Regions from separate parts of the Serratia sp. 121840015-1 genome, predicted to be linked through region 2. Evidence: predicted binding sites of a transcription regulator. Region 2 holds the regulator's gene; the other holds the start of a gene.
What was found. Region 2 encodes PurR, which represses purine synthesis genes. Its sites were predicted from a motif close to CANGCAAACGTTTGCNTG; they were not measured.

Region 1 (7,626 bases), on a different contig from region 2:
GGAGAAGATGCTGCTCAGGGAATCCGAGGTCAGCGCCTTGCCGCCGTTGATGATCTGCCCGTCTTTATCCAGCAGGTTGGCCTGCCCGGCCACCGCGCGGATGGTGCCGGTGGCGTCGAACACCGCAGTCATCACCAGCGCCAGCACGCTCGGCAACACCACCGGCTGCAATGCGCCCATGATATCCAGGCTGAAGATCAACGATTTGCCGTCAGCGTCCGCCAGGCTCGGCATGGCGAACAGCCCCTGGTATTTCACCGCCGGGTCGAAGATCAGGCCGATGATGGAAATGGCGATGATCACCAGCAAAATGCCGCCGGGCACGCGCAGTTTTTCCAGGCCGAAGATCACCGCCAGGCCGACCAGCGTCATCACCACCGGGAAGGAGGTGAACGCGCCGAGCGCCACCGGCAGACCATCCAGCGGGTTCTTCACCACCAGGCCGACGCCGTTGGCGGCGATCAGCAGCAGGAACAGACCGATACCGATGCCGGTGCCGTGCGCCACGCCCATCGGCAGGTTGCGCAGGATCCAGGCGCGGATGCCGGTGACCGAGATAATGGTAAACAGTACGCCCATCAGGAACACCGCACCCAGCGCCACCGGAATGCTGATGTGCTGGCCCAGCACCAGGCTGAAGGCGGTGAAGGCGGTCAACGAGATCGCACAGCCGATCGCCATCGGCAGGTTAGCCCACAGCCCCATCAGCAGCGAGCCCAGCCCGGCCACCAGGCAGGTGGAGACAAACACCGCCGCCGGCGGGAAGCCCGCTTTGCCCAGCATGCTCGGCACCACGATCACCGAGTACACCATCGCCAGGAAGGTGGTTAGCCCCGCCACCACCTCCTGGCGCACGCTGCTGCCGCGCGCGGAAATTTTAAAATAGCCATCAAGCCCGCCGGTTGGTTTTGCGGCGTGGTTCGCTTGAGAGTTCGACATAGGTTACTTCCCCTGTGTTTCATGAATCGGCCCGTCGCAGCAGGCCTGTAATCTCGCCCGCGCCCGATCGTCACGTAATCGTTTACGTCACGTTCCGCATCCTTGCCCTTCTGTCGCAGCGCCAACGGCGATGCGCACCAAGGCAAACGTTTAACTCGCAGCGCGCGGTACGGGTGATTTATGGTGGTTTATTCAAGGCAAACGATTATCCTGCCTTCCATAGCGTCTAATCAACTAAAGATCGCGGCAATTTATGCAGAAAGCGGCGGGAATAGCGCCAGCACGATAAAACCGGGGCGGCGAACGCCGTCGCGGCAGGGTTATTGCGTCTGCACCGCAGCGGGATCCATATACATCAATTCCCAGATATGGCCATCCAGATCCTGAAAACCGTGGCCGTACATCACGCCGTAGTCCCGCGGCGGGTGGTAGGTGTTGCCGCCGCCGGCGACCGCCTTACGCACCAGTTCGTCCACCGCCGCCCGGCTGGGTTGCGACAGGCATACCAGCACTTCGGTGGCCTGCTTGGCGTCGCCGATCGGGTTCGGGGTAAACATCCTGAATTTGTCGTGGGTCAGCAACATCACGTAAATCGTGTCGCTGACCACCATGCACGCGGCGGTGTCATCGGTAAATTGCGGGTTGAAAGTGAAACCTAGGTGGGTGAAGAACGCCATCGAGGCGGGCAGATCGCTGACGGGCAGGTTAACGAAGATTTGCGTAGCCATGGGCTACCTCCGATGAAGAATGACCCCATCGAGTATAGCCCATCCGGTTAGCTCAGCAGGTCGTAAGGGCCGCCCTGCTCCAACGCCCGCTGGTAGGCGGGCCGGGCGTGAATGCGCTGCAGAAAACCGCGCAGTTTCGGGCAATCATCCAACGCGCCGCGCGCCGCCATCGCCTCCAGCGGGAAGCTCATCTGAATGTCCGCCGCGCTGAAGTCGTTGCCGACAAACCAGCTGCCCTTGTTCAGGTGCTGTTCGAGGAATTCGCAGTGCGGCGCGATCTGCTTGTCGAGATATTCGCGCTGCACGCCCTTGCCGATCGCGCCGGCCACCGGCCGCAGCAGCCAGGGGATCGGCGGCTGGCCGAGCCGGCTGAACACCAGTTTCATCACCAACAGCGGCATCAGCGATCCTTCAGCGTAGTGCAGCCAGTAGCGGTATTGCTGGCGCGCGTGGAAGTCGGTCGGCATGAACATCCCTTGCGCGTCATAGGCTTCCTGCAGGTATTCGATGATGGCGCCGGATTCCGCCAGCGTCAGATCGCCGTCGACGATCACCGGCGATTTGCCCAGCGGGTGGATCTTTTTCAGCGCCGCCGGCGCCAGCATAGTCTGCGGATCGCGTTCGTAGCGTTGCACCTGATAGGGCACGCCCAGCTCTTCCAGAAACCACAGAATGCGCTGCGACCGCGAGTGATTGAGATGATGAACAATGATCATAAAGAAGCTCCTGTCCGCTGCCACACCAGTTCGCCCACCTGCACGCCGTTGCCGAGCTGCAAGGGCACCGTGCGCAACGTCAGCCGATCGCCGCTGAAAGCGTAAAAACGCACCTGACGGCTGCCTACCCAGTTGGGGAACGAACAGCCTTCGACCTGATGCACCACCCGCTGTTCGCTTTCCTCCACCTGATAGCGGCCGAAGTAGCAAATCATATTGATGAAGGCCGCGCGGATCTCCCGCTCGGACCCCTGCGCCAAATCGTCGGCGGCGAAACGCGGCCGCACGGCACTGTACAGCTGCGCCGCCATCGTGCCGTTGGCCTCATAGTGGATTCGCCCCAACACCTGCTCGCCCAGCGGGTAATTCAGCTCGCCGTTCTGGTTTTTGAACACCGACGACACCAGCGCCCAACTGCCGATAAACGCGTTTACCGTCATTACGCTTCTCCGGTTAAGGATCGTCTGTATAGGGTAGTGGCGATTTTTACCGCACGCCAGCGGATGAAAAAACAATCAGTTTATTTGACAGAGATACTCAAAACTCTCCGATTTTTTATTCCAGCCTGCCGCACTACTATTTAACACATCGAGAGACAACAGGCTCTCATCCGATCAATACGCTGAGGAATACATCATGAAAAACGTCAAAATTTTTGCTACCGCTGCACTGCTGGCTACCGCTTCTTTTGCTACCTTCGCCGCCGATATGCCTTCCAGCCAACCCGCTGCAGACGCCCAGAAAATCGGCGTAGTTTCCGTTAGCGGCGCCACCAACCTGAGCGCGCTGGAAAGCGAACTGGCCAGCAAAGCCGCCGCATCGGGCGCCAGTTCATACCGCATCGTCGCCGCCGGCGGCCAGAACAAACTGTACGGCACCGCAGAAATCTTCAACTGATCGTCGAACAGCCAACCGACGGAAGAAAGAAGCCCCGCAAGGGGCTTTTCTCGTTTTAGCGGGCGTCGAAGCGTGTCGCCAGCTTCTGCAGGCGAAACTGCTCGGTGATGAAATCGACAAAAACCCGGGTTTTGGTCGGTAAGAATTTGGTGGTGGGAAAATAAAGGTGCATGCTGCCGCGATCGACATACCAACCCGGCAACACCCGCACCAGACGGCCGTTTTCCAGATAGGGCACCGCATTCGGCATGGCGATCAAGGCAATGCCCAAGCCCATTTCCGCCGCCCGCGCCGCCGCCTCCGGCTCGTTTACCGTCATGCCGATCGCCATCGCCGGCGCATGCTGCTCGTTTTCCGCATTGCGCAGCGGCTGATGGCGGATGCGCCCGGTCTGTGGCGAACGGATGAAAATCCCGGTGTGTTGCGCCAGTTGTTCCGGCTGCCGCAGCGGCGGCCGTTGCCGCAGATAATCCGCCGAAGCCACCAACACGCCGTGTGCGGGCGCCAGCTCGCGCGCAATCATCCCCTGAGCCAGTTCGATGCCGCCGCCCAACGCGGCGTCGAAGTGCTCGCCGATCAGATCCACCTGGCGATTATCGAAATGCCAGTCCGGCACGATCGCCGGATAACGCGCCAGAAAATCCGGCAACATCGGCAACACGAAATTCAGACCGAAAGCGGTGCCCATGCTGATCCTCAGGCTGCCGGCCGCCACGCCGCCGCTGCTGCTCAGGCCCTTCAACGCGCACTGAATCGACTGCAGGCCACCGCTGACTTCCTGCAAAAAACGCTCGCCCTCTTCGGTCAGGATCAGCTGGCGAGTGTTGCGCTGAAACAGGCGCACGCCAACCAGCGTCTCCAGCCGGGTGACGTTTTTGCCCACCGCCGCCGGGCTGAGGCTCAGCTTGCGGCCGGCGGCGGAAAAGCTGCCGTTTTCCGCGCTGCTGACGAAGCATTCCAGGTGTCCCAGCATACTTTTCCTCTATGGATTTCAAACTAATGGTTTGAACTGATTATAGCTCTTTGTGGCTAGTGGCCGTGCCGGCGATCTCCGATACTGAATGCCGGCACTTTACTTTACCCTCACCCACTTTGGAGAAATAACATGACCACAGCACACCCTCTGCAAGGCAAAGTCGCGTTCGTTCAAGGCGGTTCACGCGGCATCGGCGCCGCCATCGTTAAACGTTTGGCGAGTGAAGGCGCCGCCGTCGCCTTTACCTACGCCGCCTCGGCCGATCGCGCCGAAGCGGTGGCAAGCGCCATCACCGCCGCCGGCGGCAAAGCCCTCGCCATCAAGGCCGACAGCGCCGATGCGGCGGCGCTGCAGCAGGCGGTGCGCCAGGCGGTCAGCCAGTTCGGCAATCTGGATATTCTGGTGAACAACGCCGGGGTGTTTACGCTGGGCAGCACCGAGGAACTGGCGTTGGAAGACCTGGATCGCATGCTGGCGGTCAACGTGCGCAGCGTGTTCGTCGCCAGCCAGGAGGCGGCGCGCCACATGAACGACGGTGGCCGCATCATCCACATCGGCAGCACCAACGCCGAGCGCGTGCCGTTCGGCGGCGCGGCGGTGTATGCGATGAGCAAATCGGCGCTGGTCGGCCTGACCAAAGGCATGGCGCGCGATCTCGGCCCGCGCGGCATCACCGTCAACAACGTGCAGCCCGGCCCGGTGGACACCGAAATGAACCCGGACGCCGGCGAGTTCGCCGATCAGCTCAAGCAGCTGATGGCGATCGGCCGCTACGGCAAAGATGAAGAGATCGCCGGCTTCGTCGCCTACCTCGCCGGCCCGCAGGCGGGTTATATCACCGGCGCCAGCCTGAGCATCGACGGCGGCTTCTCGGCGTAACCGCCCCTGAAATGCAAAAAGCCCCGTGAAGGGGCTTTTCTGTTGGCTGCAAACGGCCGGATATCAGAACGGGATATCGTCGTCGAAATCCATTGGCGGTTCGTTGCTGGTTGCCGGAGCGCTGTTCTGCGCCGGGCGAGACTGCTGCTGGCCGCCGCTGAACTGGTTGCCGCCCTGTGGCTGCTGAGGCTGGCCCCAACCGCCCTGGCCGCCGGCAGATTGACCGGCCGGTGCGCCGCCGCCCTGACGGCCGCCCAGCATCTGCATGGTGCCGCCGACGTTAACCACGATCTCGGTGGTGTAGCGATCCTGGCCGCTCTGATCCTGCCATTTACGGGTCTGCAGGGAGCCTTCGATGTAGACCTGAGAGCCTTTACGCAGGTATTCGCCCGCCACTTCGGCCAGTTTGCCGAACAGCACGACGCGGTGCCACTCGGTCTTCTCTTTCTGTTCGCCGGTCGCCTTGTCACGCCAGCTTTCGGAGGTCGCCAGGGTAATGTTGGCCACTGCGCCGCCGTTCGGCATGTAACGGACTTCTGGATCCTGACCCAGATTCCCGACCAGAATTACTTTGTTTACGCCTCTGCTGGCCATGAGCACTTCTCCCGATGATTGATTTCTACACAGTATAAACGCATCAGTTTACCACGCTGAGTGCGAAACCACACCCGTGTTGATAAGTGCGAATTGCATTCCAGAATTGTCTTTTCGATCGACCTTGTTGCATTCGCATACTGGATATTCATTCAGGTTTTTTTGTGTCATAATTATGCGTTTCGACCAGGCTGTGCCGGTTTTTTGCGAGATCCATCACAAAATCCCCCGCAAAAATCGCGACAGGCGCGGTGTATCATCAAGACGGGAAGTGTAAATGGACAATATCGAAGTTCGTGGTGCTCGAACCCATAATCTGAAAAACATCAACCTGATCATCCCGCGTGACAAACTGATCGTCGTCACCGGCCTGTCCGGTTCCGGCAAGTCATCGCTGGCTTTCGATACGCTGTATGCCGAAGGGCAACGCCGCTACGTCGAATCGCTCTCCGCCTATGCGCGCCAGTTCCTGTCGCTGATGGAAAAACCCGACGTCGACCATATCGAAGGCCTGTCGCCGGCGATCTCCATTGAGCAGAAATCCACCTCGCACAACCCGCGATCCACGGTCGGCACCATCACCGAGATCCACGACTACCTGCGCCTGCTGTTCGCCCGCGTCGGCGAGCCGCGCTGCCCGGATCACCATGTGCCGCTGGCGGCGCAAACCGTCAGCCAGATGGTCGATAACGTGCTGAGCCAGCCGGAAGGCAAACGCCTGATGCTGCTGGCGCCGGTGGTGAAAGACCGCAAGGGCGAGCACACCAAAACGCTGGAAAACCTGGCCGCCCAGGGCTACATCCGCGCGCGCATCGACGGCGAAGTGTGCGATCTGTCCGATCCGCCGAAGCTGGAGCTGCAGAAGAAACACACCATCGAAGTGGTGGTCGATCGCTTCAAGGTGCGCGACGACATGGCGCAGCGCCTGGCCGAATCGTTCGAAACCGCGCTGGAATTGTCCGGTGGCACCGCAGTGGTGGCGGACATGGACGACGAGAAAGCGGACGAGCTGCTGTTTTCCGCCAACTTCGCCTGCCCGATCTGCGGCTACAGCATGCGCGAGCTGGAACCGCGCTTGTTTTCCTTCAACAACCCGGCCGGCGCCTGCCCGACCTGCGACGGCCTGGGCGTGCAGCAGTTCTTCGATCCGGATCGCGTGGTGCAAAACCCCGAGCTGTCGCTGGCCGGCGGCGCGATCCGCGGCTGGGATCGCCGCAACTTCTATTACTTCCAGATGCTGCGCTCGCTGGCGGAGCATTATGAGTTCGACGTCGAGGCGCCGTTCAACACCCTGAGCGCCAACGTGCAGAAGGCGGTGCTGAGCGGCTCCGGCAAAGAGTCGATCGAATTCAAATACATCAACGATCGCGGTGACACCACCGTGCGCCGCCATCCGTTCGAAGGCGTGCTGCACAACATGGAGCGCCGATACAAAGAGACCGAATCCAGCGCGGTGCGCGAAGAGCTGGCGAAGTTCATCAGCAACCGCCCTTGCGCCTCGTGCCACGGCACCCGCCTGCGCGAAGAAGCGCGCAACGTGTTCGTCGAAGACACCACGCTGCCGGAGATCTCCGATTTGAGCATCGGCCATGCGATGACCTTCTTCCAGAACATGAAGCTCAGCGGCCAACGCGCCAAAATCGCCGAAAAAGTGCTGAAAGAGATCGGCGATCGCCTGAAATTCCTGGTGAACGTCGGCCTGAACTACCTGTCACTGTCCCGCTCGGCGGAGACGCTCTCCGGCGGCGAAGCGCAGCGTATCCGTTTGGCCAGCCAGATCGGCGCCGGCCTGGTGGGCGTGATGTACGTGCTGGATGAGCCGTCGATCGGCCTGCACCAACGCGACAACGAGCGCCTGCTGGAAACGCTGATCCACCTGCGCAACCTCGGCAACACG
Region 2 (7,626 bases):
TTTTTCGGCCCGACGTGCTCGAACATGCCGACCGAGACAATGCGATCGAACTGCTGATGCAGATCGCGGTAATCCTGCAGCAGGATCTGCACATCCAGCCCGGCGCAGCGCGCCTGAGCCAGCTTCTGCTGTTCGGCAGAAATGGTTACGCCGACCACTGACACGCCGTAATGCTTCGCCGCATAGGCGGAAAGACCGCCCCAGCCGCAGCCGATGTCCAGCAAACGCATGCCCGGTTGCAGCTGCAGTTTTTCGCAGATCATCCGCAGCTTCGCTTCCTGCGCTTCCTCCAGCGTAGTAGCGTCTTTCCAGTAGCCGCAGGAATATTGCATGTAAGGATCGAGCATCAGGGTAAACAGATCGTTGCCGAGATCGTAATGTTCTTTGCCGACGATCCAGGCGCGCTTTTTCGATTGCAGGTTGGTCAGGCGCGCGGCGGCGATACGCAGGGTATCTTTCAGGTGGTGGGGGAGTTTCTTCTCCAGCCCGGCGCTGACCACGCGCTGGAAGAACATATCCAGCCGTTCGCACTCCCACCAACCGTCCATGTAGCTTTCGCCCAGGCCCAGCGACCCTTGCTGCAGGACGCGTTTAAAGAAATCGGGGTTTTTAACCTGAATATCGAAAGGGCGCGATCCGTTGATTTCAATGCCGGCCAGACCGAGCATTTCGTGCGCGATACGGTACCACTGATTGTCCTGGATGCTCAGATCTTCTATACACGATGAACTCATAGCTTCTCCATCACCTTCTTCTGACTGATGACCCGTTAGGAAACAGCTTAGACAATTTCTGCGGGTGCATACGTTTACCGGCGGAAAATAGGCCCGCGGCGTCTGATATCCGACTATGAACAGAGGAAATTTAAAGAAACGACCCGGCGCGAACGGCGCGGGATAAACGCATCCTTAAAAAAGAGTGTGACGCAAAGCGCGTACACAAGTGCTAATTGAGATATAGAGATTATAAGGTGTTACTTTACAAGGTTGTTTTTGAGTATAGGCGTGCCGAGGCGTTGACTCAACTGTAAATCGCACTCGGCACGCATATTCTTTAAGTGATTATTAAACTTGGTAATTATGACGCTGAGTTAGCATGTTCCCGCTGCGCCTTTTGCTGCGCGTCAACGGCTTTTCCCCGCTGCAGGAAATACCCCAGCGCGGCCAGGATCACCGTCGATACCATTACCGTCACCGTCGCCAACAGCGGCTGGGCAATGAACGCCGACACCAGCATGCTCGCCACAAAACACAGCCCCAGCTGCAGCGTATTTTGCAGCGCGGCGGCCTTGCCACTGCTTTCCGGGAACGGCATCAGCGCATTCGCCACCATGATCGGATAGCCGGCGCCGTTGACCAGCGCCATCACGCAGAACGGGATCAGCAGCGTGGTGAGCGTCGGTGCGGTCAGGGTCGCCACCAGATACAGCGCCACCATGCTGACACCATAAGCTACCAGCAGCCACGGCAGCAGGGTTTTGCCATTGATGCGCTTGAGCGCGGCGCGACAGCCATAGCCCCCCAGCAGAAAAGCCAGCGTTTGCGGCACATAGCTCAGACCGATGTCGCTCGGGCCGTAGCCCATATCACCGAGGATGAACGGCGAGCCGGTCAGCCAGGCAAAGAAGCCGGCCGAGCAGGCGGCGTACATGGCGACGTTGCCGCTGAACACCGGGGATTTCAACAGTTGCCAGAAGCTGACGCCGTTTTTTGGCGCATCGGCGGTGGGTTGCGTTTTGGCGCGATCTTTGAGCAACAGCGTCGGCAGCAGCAGCAGGGCGGTGATGGCCAGCAGCACGGCGAAGATCGCACGCCAGCTGGCGTGGTTCAGCAGCCAGGCGCCCAGCAGCGGCGCCAGCGCCGGCGAAAGCGCGACCAGCGGCATGATGGTGGCGAATACGCGATTAGCCTGGCCTTCGCGATAGCGGTCGACCACCAGCGCTTGCCAGATGGCGGCGGCGGAACAGACGCCGACGGCCTGAATAAAGCGCAGGATCCAGAGCTGCACGGCGTTCTCCACCCACAGCATGCCCAGGCAGCCGAGGGCGAACAGCGTCAGGCCGATCAATAATACCGGTTTGCGGCCCAGGCGGTCGGAGAGCGGCCCCCACAGCAGCTGCGCGAAGGCGAAGCCGGCCAGGAAGATGCTCAGGCTGGCGCTGACCGCGCCGGCGGAAATTTGCAGTTCCTCCCGCATGGCGCCAAAGGCGGGCAGGTACATATCGGTCGCCAGATAACCCAGCATGCTCAGGCCGGCGAGATAGAACATAAAACCAAAGGAATTTCGCATGGTATTTCTCGTTAATATTTTAGTGTCGCAGGTTTTTAGCGCCGGCCAGTGTATCCGGCTGGATCTCTGCTTGTGAAACGGTAATATTTGCAAAGTGCTGTTAAAAAAATTGAAGGCAAAGCGATGTGGTCTGAATATTCTCTTGAAGTGGTCGACGCGGTGGCGCGTACCGGCAGTTTCAGCGCGGCGGCGCAGGAGCTGCACCGGGTGCCGTCGGCGGTGAGCTACACGGTACGGCAGCTGGAACAATGGCTGGCGGTGCCGCTGTTTGAGCGGCGTCACCGCGATGTGGAGTTGACGCCGGCCGGTGCGCTGTTTATCAAGGATGCGCGAGTTGTTATCAAAAAAATGCTCGACACCCGCCGCCACTGTCAGCAGGTGGCCAACGGGTGGCGCGGCCAGCTGAATATCGCCGTGGACATCATCGTCAAACCGCAGCGCAGCCGCCAGCTGGTGCTGGATTTTTACCGGCATTTCCCCGATGTCGAACTGATGTTGCAACCCGAGGTGTTTAACGGCGTGTGGGATGCGTTAGTGGACGGCAGAGCGGACATGGCGATCGGTGCCACCCGCGCGGTGCCGGTCGGCGGCGGCTTCGCCTTTCGCGACATGGGGTATATGAACTGGCTGTGCGTGGTCAGCCCACAGCACCCGCTCGCGCAACTGGCAGGGCCGCTGAATGACGATCGGCTTAGGCCGTACCCTGCGCTTTGTCTGGAAGACACTTCGCGCAATCTGCCCAAGCGCGTCACCTGGACGCTGGATAACCAGCGGCGGCTGGTGGTGCCGGACTGGACCTCGGCGCTCGACTGTCTGTGCGCCGGGTTGTGCGTCGGTATGATGCCGGCGCATCTGGCGCTGCCGCGGGTGCAGCGCGGTGAGTTGAAGGCGTTGCAGCTGCAGCAGCCGTTTCCCGCCAGCCCGTGCTGCCTGACCTGGCAGCAGGATAAACCGTCACCGGCGATGAGCTGGCTGCTGGCGTATCTGGGCGATGGGGAGACGCTGAATCAGGAGTGGCTGAGCGAGGCGAAGCCGGAAGCCGCGCAGGCTTCCGGCGCGGGGGATTAGCGGCGGTAGTCGATGAACGGCCCGTCGGCGACCGAGCGGCGTTCGATCAGCTTCGGATGCACTTCGATCACCTGCGACTCTTCGCGCTTGCTGATGATGCGATCCAGCAGCATGGTGAAGGCCATTTCGCCCAGGCGCTCTTTCGGCTGGTGAATGGTGGTCAGCGCCGGGGTGAAGTAGCGGGCGTTGCGCACGTTGTCGTAGCCGATCACGGAAATATCCTGCGGCACCCGCAGGCCCAGCTCGTCGGCGGCGCAAATGGCACCCATCGCCATGATATCACCGCCGCAGAATACCGCGGTCGGCCGCTGTTTTTGCGACAGAATTTGGTGCATCGCCTTGTAGCCGGACTCCGGCTCGAAGTCGCCCTGGACGATCCACTCTTCGCGAATGTCGATATGCGCTTCCTGCAGCGCCTTCATAAAGCCCTGGTGACGGCCGCCGCCGGTGTTGCGCGACAGCTGGCCCGGAATGGCGCCGATCTCGCGGTGACCGCGTTCGATCAGGTAACGGCCGGCCAGATAGCCGCCTTCGAATGCGTTATCGATGATGGTGTCGGTGAAGTCGCCGCGCGCGGCGCCCCAGTCCATCACCACCATCGGGATGTTACGGTAGTCTTCCAGCATGCCCAGCAACTGATCCGGGTACTCGGAGCACATGACCAGCAGGCCGTCGACGCGCTTTTGCGCCAGCATCGCCAGGTAGGCGCGCTGCTTGTCGAGATTGTTGTGCGAGTTGCACAGGATCAGGGTGTAGCCTTTGCTGTAGCAGCTGTTTTCCACCGCCTCGATCACTTCGGCAAAGTAGGGCGCTTCGCTCGAGGTGGCCAGCAGGCCGATCGACTTGGTGTGATTGACTTTCAGGCTGCGCGCCACGGCGCTCGGCGAGTAGTGCAGCTCTTTGATGGCGGCCCACACGGCCGCTTTGGTCTCTTCGGCGACGAAACGAGTCTTATTGATGACGTGCGAAACGGTGGTGGTGGAAACGCCCGCGCGTTTGGCCACATCTTTAATCGTTGCCATGTAAGGAATGACTCCTGAACTCACATGTTTACAGCATGTAAGTGTGATGTTAATCGTTTGCCTACGTAGATCCTTCTCCAGAGAAGCGAAAACTGAGTTTTTAGTGTGTTGAAGTCTTCAGCGCTTAATCAGGAGGGGCATGGATGCCGGTACGCAGTTGTGAACTGCGAATTTTGTCGCATATTGAACAAAAGTGGAAGAGGTAATCGAGATTATAAACCGGGAAATGATAACAAGATTTTATCGGCGAACTGTGGGAAAATGATTTGACGTACTAATTGTGCGCCTTTTATCCTTAGGAAAGCCCATTTTAAAGGAGTTGTCATGGATACCGAATTGAAGATGTCGCTGTTCACCACCGTCTGCGCATTGGCGGTCATTATCGCTTTCAGCTTCGTTGCCGCGTTGAACTGATTTACCCCCGGTTATAAAAAAGGCGCAGCCTGGCTGCGCCTTATCACCTCAGAACCTGCGCTTACGCCAGGTTTTCCGCTGCGAAGGTCCAGTTGACCAACGCCCAGAAGTTTTCCAGGTATTTTGGACGCGCATTGCGGTAATCGATGTAATACGCGTGTTCCCACACGTCGACGGTCAGCAGTGGTTTGTCTTCACCGGTCAGCGGGGTGGCCGCGTTGGAGGTGTTGACGATCGCCAGCGCGCCGTCCGGCTTTTTTACCAGCCAGGTCCAGCCTGCACCGAAGTTTTTCACTGCGGCATCGGTGAACTGCTCTTTGAACGCAGCGAAAGAGCCGAAGGATTTGACGATTGCCGCCGCCAGTTCGCCCTGCGGTTCACCGCCGCCCTGTGGCGACAGGCAGTGCCAGTAGAAGGTGTGGTTCCACACCTGCGCGGCGTTGTTGAAGACGCCGCCGTTAGAGGTCTTGATGATCTCTTCGAGCGATTTGCCTTCGAACTCGCTGCCTTTCACCAGGTTGTTCAGGTTAACCACGTAGGTGTTGTGGTGTTTGCCGTAGTGGTATTCCAGGGTCTCGGCGGAGATGTGCGGCTCGAGCGCGTTTTTCTCATACGGTAATGCAGGTAATTCAAACGACATTGCTTCCTCCTTTACAGCGCCATTCGCTTCCCGCCGGGGCGAGAGCCGTATGGGCCGTTTTTTATTGTGGTCATTCAATCTTAACAATTTTCATCATAAAAAACAGGAGGAAAAGCGAGAAATGCGCGTGGGGAAGTGCGATGGGCGATAGCTTGAGCAGGCGGTTGCGACCGGGGCCGCAACCGCGCAGAACAGGGCATTAACGAATGGTTTTCGGCGTCACTACGCGGCGTGCGCCGATGTAGTGGTTCTGCCAATAGTCGTTGTCGAGCTGACTGATGCGGATCTCTTCACCGGTGCGCGGCGACTGGATGAACTTGCCGTTGCCGAGGTAGACGCCGACATGGTCCGCCACGCCGCGGTTGTTGATGCGGAAGAACACCAGATCGCCGCTTTCCAGTTCGCTCTTCTTGATCGGCGCCGCATCGCGCAGGTGATACATCTCGTTGGCTGTGCGCGGCATCTTGATTTTCACTACGTCTTTATAGGCGTAATAGATAAGGCCGCTGCAATCGAAGCCGGTGCGCGGCGAGCTGCCGCCCCAGCGGTAAGGTTTGCCCATCTGTCCCATCAGCTTGGCCATCGCGGTCTGCTTGGCGTGCTGGTAGCGTTTTTTGTGCGCGGGGCTGAGTTTCAACGGCTTTTCTTCACGCGCCAGTTTGGCGGTGGCCATACCGGCTTCGCGGTGGCGACCATAGCCTTTTTTATAGCCTTTTTTCGGCGGGGTGACTTTAATCTTGGCGGTTTTCTGCGCTTTGGCCTTGGGTTTGGCGCTGACGATCTTTTTCGCGCTTTTCTCGCTTTTTGCCTTGGCGGTCTTGGTTTTTTTCTCGGGGGCCGTCACTTTGGCTTTTTTGGCGGCTTTGTCCGCTTTCTTTTTTCTGCGGTCATCGGGCCGCGCTTCATTGGCATGGCTTTTACGCTGCTCGGCGGCGACACGCGCCTGTGGCGCAGCGTGCGCCAAATTGAAGAAGAGCTGCGTAAACAGCAGCGCAAAGAGCGTAAGAATTAAACGCATGTCGACGTCACCAACCTTGGCCCCGAAACGGATATCGAAAGAGTTACAGTATTCCCGAATTTCGCCATATAAAACAGCGAAGAACTCATAAATAATAATCCATATTGTGAGAAAACGTTAATGACATTTTTTTTGGTTCAAAATCAGCCTGTTGATGTATGAAAAAGCGCCAGTTGGCGGTGGGGATATAATTAATCCTCGCCGTCATCGCGACGCAATATATTAGTGAAATGCTCGGATTAAAAATGTTATTCTCGACGTATGTTTTGACCGGAATGACGTGGCCGGTGAAACGCGATCGGCGGCGGGCGAATATCCTTGCAAAAGATGGCGTTTTCTTGCGACTGTTCCAGCCGCTACAATAGCCCGCGTGATGCATGTTGTAGCCATGAAATGTGGCTTGAGGAAGCAATAAATGACGACGACACTTGAAAAAATTCAGCACCAGATCGCTGAAAACCCGATTCTGCTGTACATGAAAGGTTCGCCTAAGCTGCCGAGCTGCGGCTTCTCCGCACAGGCTGTGCAAGCGCTGTCCGCCTGCGGCGAGCGTTTCGCCTACGTGGATATTCTGCAAAACCCGGACATCCGCGCTGAGCTGCCAAAATACGCCAACTGGCCGACGTTCCCGCAGCTGTGGGTAGACGGTGAGCTGGTCGGTGGTTGCGATATCATCATCGAGATGTATCAGCGCGGCGAACTGCAGCAGCTGATCAAAGAAACTGCGGAAAAGTATAAAGCGCAGGAAGACCAACAGTCTTAATCGACAGGCTTGCGGTTATCGCGCAATGGGCGGCGCCAGTGCAAACTGGGCCGCCTTTTTTATTGGGCTTATTCGGCGAGGTCGCCGGCGGGCAGCGGCCAGCCGCCGAGACGTTTCCAGCGGTTAACCAGCTCGCAAAACAGCAGGGCGGTTTGTTCGGTGTCGTACAGGGCGGAGTGCGCCTGGCTGCTGTCGAACGGCATGCCGGCGGCGATGCAGGCTTTCGCCAGCACCGTTTGGCCCAGCACCAGGCCGCTCAGCGCGGCGGTGTCGAAGGTGGCGAACGGATGGAACGGGTTGCGCTTCAGGCCGGCGCGCTCGGCCGCGGCCATCAGGAAGCTGTGATCGAAGTTGGCGTTGTGTGCCACGATAATGGCCCGGTTACAACCGCGATCCTTGAGCCCTTTGCGCA

Region 1: ACUXAC_RS18605 (NCS2 family permease) is a predicted target of PurR. The motif match lies at 1,079-1,096, and genes of this name have one in related genera.

The regions. Positions count from the first base shown of each region.
Region 1 is NZ_JBSEYF010000004.1:73,269-80,894, reverse strand. Features, by position in the region: gene ACUXAC_RS18605 (NCS2 family permease) at 1-939, opposite strand, end outside; gene ACUXAC_RS18600 (VOC family protein) at 1,260-1,667, opposite strand; gene ACUXAC_RS18595 (glutathione S-transferase family protein) at 1,715-2,383, opposite strand; gene ACUXAC_RS18590 (lipocalin-like domain-containing protein) at 2,380-2,823, opposite strand; gene bhsA (multiple stress resistance protein BhsA) at 3,020-3,280, shown strand; gene ACUXAC_RS18580 (LysR substrate-binding domain-containing protein) at 3,336-4,253, opposite strand; gene ACUXAC_RS18575 (3-oxoacyl-ACP reductase family protein) at 4,386-5,135, shown strand; gene ssb1 (single-stranded DNA-binding protein SSB1) at 5,199-5,729, opposite strand; gene uvrA (excinuclease ABC subunit UvrA) at 6,007-7,626, shown strand, end outside.
Region 2 is NZ_JBSEYF010000001.1:1,749,904-1,757,529, reverse strand. Features, by position in the region: gene cfa (cyclopropane fatty acyl phospholipid synthase) at 1-734, opposite strand, end outside; gene punC (purine nucleoside transporter PunC) at 1,078-2,289, opposite strand; gene punR (DNA-binding transcriptional activator PunR) at 2,413-3,357, shown strand; gene purR (HTH-type transcriptional repressor PurR) at 3,354-4,379, opposite strand; gene cydH (cytochrome bd-I oxidase subunit CydH) at 4,704-4,793, shown strand; gene sodB (superoxide dismutase [Fe]) at 4,855-5,433, opposite strand; gene ACUXAC_RS08430 (C40 family peptidase) at 5,633-6,451, opposite strand; gene ACUXAC_RS08425 (Grx4 family monothiol glutaredoxin) at 6,867-7,214, shown strand; gene rnt (ribonuclease T) at 7,283-7,626, opposite strand, start outside.